2 regions of the Pseudoxanthomonas sp. PXM04 genome follow, and region 1 is predicted to be linked to the other one. Evidence: riboswitches for the same ligand, from Rfam matches in the RefSeq annotation. Region 1 holds a riboswitch; the other holds the start of a gene.
What was found. Region 1 has a riboswitch for glycine ahead of gcvP (aminomethyl-transferring glycine dehydrogenase). Riboswitches for the same ligand answer to the same signal wherever they lie in the genome.
Positions count from the first base shown of each region.

Region 2: another riboswitch for glycine. It lies ahead of IB228_RS16065 (trimeric intracellular cation channel family protein); the one in region 1 lies ahead of gcvP (aminomethyl-transferring glycine dehydrogenase).

Region 1 is NZ_JACVAG010000007.1:232,902-235,281, reverse strand. Features, by position in the region: gene IB228_RS17500 (multidrug effflux MFS transporter) at 1-401, opposite strand, end outside; gene IB228_RS17495 (VOC family protein) at 398-853, opposite strand; glycine riboswitch at 1,020-1,133, shown strand; gene gcvP (aminomethyl-transferring glycine dehydrogenase) at 1,174-2,380, shown strand, end outside.
Region 2 is NZ_JACVAG010000006.1:313,997-316,376, forward strand. Features, by position in the region: gene IB228_RS16060 (3-deoxy-7-phosphoheptulonate synthase) at 1-240, shown strand, start outside; gene IB228_RS16065 (trimeric intracellular cation channel family protein) at 376-993, opposite strand; glycine riboswitch at 1,103-1,194, opposite strand; glycine riboswitch at 1,205-1,297, opposite strand; gene IB228_RS16070 (N-acetyltransferase) at 1,356-1,874, shown strand; gene IB228_RS16075 (acetyl-CoA hydrolase/transferase family protein) at 2,220-2,380, opposite strand, start outside.

The DNA.
Region 1 (2,380 bases):
GCGTCGTCGCCATGCAGCACGTCGCGGATCACCGCGCGGCCGACGATGAAACCCACGCCGGCCGAGAAACCCTGCAGCGCGCGGAACAGCAGCAGCGTGGTCATGTCGCGCGACAGCGCGCAGCCAATCGACGCCAGCAGGAACAGGAACAGCCCGCCCAGGATCACCTTGCGCCGGCCGAACGCATCCGACAGCGGGCCGTGCACCAGGCTCATCAGCGCGTAGGTCAGCAGGTAGACGCTGATGACCTGCTGCATCGCCAGCTTGTCCGCGCCCAGCTGCGCGCCCATCGCGTTGAACGCGGGGAAGATGGTGTCGATCGAGAACGGGCCGAACATCGCCAGCCCGCCCAGCAGCAGGGCCAGGCGGCGGTTGGACGGCAGCTTGCGAACGCCGGTCATGGCGCGCTCCCGGCCACCGAAGGGTCCACCGGCGGCGAAGTCGGCGGGCCCTTCAACTCGACCGTGTTGCCTTCCGGGTCCCGCAGGTACTGGGACGGCCCCATGCCGTCAGCGCCGTAGCGCTCACCGAATTCGGCCAGGGTCGCCCCGGCCGCTTCCAGGTACGCCGCCAGCGCCTCGCGGTCGAAGGGTTCCACCCGCAGGCACAGGTGGTCGACGTTGTGGCCTTCGGGCCCCGGCGCGGCCCCGCCCAGCCGGCCCAGCTTGCCGTCCACCGGCACCAGATCGATCAGCGACTCGCCGGCCCGCAGTTGCAACAGGCCCAGCTCCGGCCGGTCCCGCTCCACCGTGCAGCCCAGCACCCCGCAATAGAAGGCGCGCATGGCCGCCAGGTCGCGGACGCGCAGGACGATGTGGTCCAGGCGCAGGAGTCGGAAAGGGGGCGCATTCATGAACAGGGATGGCCGGCGCGGGGGGCCGGACATGGTAAGGCCAACCGGGACGATGCGGGCGGCCGCAGGCTATAATCCGCGCCGCAAGACCAGGTGGGAGAAGCGGGGAAACCCGCTGCCGAAGGCGCAAACGCCCGTAATCGCTCAGGCCCGATACCACCCCCGCTGCAAACACTCTGGAGAGATCGGCCACGCGCCGGCGCCGAAGGGGCACGAAGCACCACCGCGACCTCGTCCGCGGCGCTTCCAAACTCTCAGGCAAAAGGACAGAGGGGCACCCACGTGCGCACTTCGCACGCCCGGCTTCATGCCTTTTCCGGATGCCCCTGCCCATGTCCCAGACTCCGTCCTCGCTTCGCGATCTCGAGCACCACGACGCTTTCATCGCCCGCCACATCGGTCCCAACGACGCCGAAATCGCGCACATGCTGCGCGTGGTCGGCCACGACTCGCTGGAGGCGATGACCGATGCCATCGTGCCGGCCAACATCAAGTCCGCCGCCCCGCTGGCCCTGCCCGAAGCGATGACCGAGGAAGAGGCGCTGGCCAAGATCCGCGCCGTCGCCGACCGGAACCAGGTGTTCAAGAGTTTCATCGGCCAGGGCTACTACGGCACCCACACCCCGAAGGTGATCCTGCGCAACATCCTGGAGAACCCGGCCTGGTACACCGCCTACACCCCGTACCAGGCGGAAATCTCGCAGGGCCGCATGGAAGCGCTGATCAACTTCCAGACCATGATCACCGACCTGACCGGCATGGAAATCGCCAGCGCCTCGCTGCTGGACGAAGCCACCGCCGCCGCCGAGGCGATGACCCTGGCCAAGCGTTCGGCCAAGTCGAAGTCCAACGTGTTCCTGGTCGCCGGCGACACCCATCCGCAGACGATTGAAGTCCTGCAGACCCGCGCCGAGCCGCTGGGCCTGACCGTGGACATCGTCCGTTCGACCGAAGCGTTCCATGAAAAACTCGCCGCCGGCGATTACTTCGGCGTGCTGGTGCAGTACCCCGCGTCCAGCGGCTGGCTGGAGGAATGGGGCCGCGACGCGGAGATCATCCACGGCCACCAGGCGCTGTTCGTGATGGCCACCGACCTGCTGGCGCTGACCCTGCTCAAGACTCCGGGCGAGATGGGCGCCGACATCGTGGTCGGCAACACCCAGCGCTTCGGCGTGCCGTTCGGCTTCGGCGGCCCGCACGCGGCCTTCATGGCCTGCCGCGACGCCTACAAGCGCTCCATGCCGGGCCGCCTGATTGGCGTGTCGGTGGATGCCGACGGCAATCCCGCCTACCGCCTGACCCTGCAGACCCGCGAGCAGCACATCCGTCGCGAGAAGGCCACCTCCAACATCTGCACCGCGCAGGTGCTGCTGGCGGTGATGGCCTCGATGTACGCCGTCTACCACGGTCCGGAAGGCCTGACCCGCATCGCCCGCCGCGTCGCCCGCCTGACCGCCATCCTGGCCGAAGGCCTGCGCACGCTCGGCCACGCCACGGTGCACGCCAGCGCGTTCGACACCCTGTGCA
Region 2 (2,380 bases), on a different contig from region 1:
CCGCGCGTGATCGAGGACATCGCCGCGCAGATCGAAGCGGGCGAGACCCGCATCATCGGCGCGATGATCGAAAGCCATCTGGTCGCCGGCCGCCAGGATCTGGTGCCGGGCCAGCCGCTGGCCTACGGGCAGAGCATCACCGACGGCTGCATCGGCTGGGACGCGTCGGTGGCCGTGCTGGAACGCCTGGCCGCCGCCGTGCGCCGTCGCCGCGAGCGCAACGTGTCGCAGGCCGCCTAGTCCGCATCGTGGAGGGCCGCAGGAGCGGCCCGGGCGCGACGGCGATCCGTTCCCCTCTCTCCGGATCGTCGGCGCAATCCCGGGGCCGCTCCTGCGCGGAGCGCCATCGCGGGATGCGCGCGTCGCCCGATGCGATCAGTGCGTTTCGCCGCGATAGACGAACTTCGGCACGTCCCAGTTGTAGCGGATCGCCAGCAGCCGCAGCAGGAAGCCACCGCCCAGGCAGCCCAGGGTGGCGGTGGACTCATTCACGCCCGCGTGCAGCAGGAGCAGATACGCCGCGCCGGTCAGCAGCGAGACGCTGGCATACAATTCCTTCTGGAATACCAGCGGAATCTCGTTGCACAGCACATCGCGCAGCACGCCGCCGAAGGTGCCGGTGAGCATGCCGGCGATCACCACGATGGCCGGCGCGTGCCCGGCCTCGCGCGCGATCGCGCAGCCGATCAGGGTGAAGGCGACCAGGCCCAGCGCATCCAGCCACAGGAACGCCTGGCGAAGATGATGCATCCAGCGGGCGACGAAGGTGGCGACGATTGCCGCGCCAATCGTGTAGCCCAGGTATTCCGGATGCTTCACCCAGCCCAGCGGGTAGTGGCCGAGCACGATGTCGCGCAACGAGCCGCCGCCGAGCGCGGTGACCGAGGCGATGATGACGACGCCGAACAGGTCCATCCGCCGACGGCCGGCGGACAGCGCGCCGGTCATGGCTTCGGCGGTGATGGCGACGAGGTAGATCAGGGACAGCAGCATGGAGAAGGTTCCGACGGGAGGTGGCCGGCACCGCAAGACTTGCGCGCACGCGCTCCACGCGCGGAGACGCGTGGGACGGAACACTCAATTCATGACCGGAATCCGGTGCCGCTCCCGCTGTCCTTTTGCCTGAGAGTTCGGCGGCGTGGGCCGCTTGCCCCTTCGGCGGGTCATCGAAGACCTCTCTCCAGATCGGCGTGGGTGGATGCAGTGGATGGCTGCGTCCAGCAACCGGGCCTGAGCGATTATGGGAGCCTGCGCCTTCGGCGGGAGCCGTGCGGCTCCGCTCTCCTGCATCCGGCGCGCACTTTAGCAGAGACCGATGTGAAAATACCGGCTCCACTGGCCTGCCTGTCCCCATGATCGCCTACGCGCTGCGCTCCGAAACCCCCGCCGACACGCCCACCATCCGTGCCCTGATCACGAAGGCCTTCGCCGTTGCCGAACACAGCAGCGGCACCGAGGCGGCGATCGTCGACGCGTTGCGCGCGCGCGACGAGCTGACCCTGTCGCTGCTGGCGGAACAGGATGGGCGGGTGATCGGCCACGTCGCGTTTTCGCCGGTGGCCATCGGCGATGGCGCGGCCGGCTGGTACGGGCTGGGGCCGGTGGCGGTGGCGCCGGACTGCCAGGGCGCCGGCATCGGCGCCGCGCTGATCGAAGCCGGCCTGGCCCGGTTGCGCCAGGCCGGCGCGGGCGGCTGCGTGGTGCTGGGCGATCCCGGGTATTACGCGCGTTTCGGTTTCGCGAACGAGGCCGAGCTGCGTTACGAGGGCGCACCGGCCGAATACTTCATGGCGTTGACCCTGGATGGCAGCCGGCCGCAGGGGCCGGTGGCGTACAGCGTGGCGTTCGAGGCGACGGAAACCGCGCGGGACTGACATTGGCTTTGCCTCCCCCTTCGGAGAAGGGGGATTGAGGGGGATTTGTTCTTGGCGCCAAAAGCAAGTCCCCCGTCACCTGCTGTGCAGGTGCCCGCCCCCTTTTGCAAAGGGGGCTATCGATGTGGCGCCTTTGCTTATGCCTCCCCCTTCGAAGAAGGGGGACTGAGGGGGATTTGCTCTTGGCGCCAAAAGCAAATCCCCCGTCACCTGCTGCGCAGGTGCCCGCCCCCTTTTGCAAAGGGGGCTATCGATGCTGCGACTTCTGCTTTTACCTCCCCCTTCGAAGAAGGGGGACCGAGGGGGATTGATCAGCCATGCGGCTGTTGAAAAGCGCTTGCTCTTTCAGGTCTTCATGCTGCCCGTGTCCAGCCACCGCTGGTGCCACGACAGTGCCTCGGGCAACAGGTGCGGGGTGTGGCGGCCATAGCTGGCATGTAGGGCGCGTTCGAAATAGTCGGTCAGCGCGTCGCGGTAATCCGGATGCGCGCACTGCGCAATCAGCA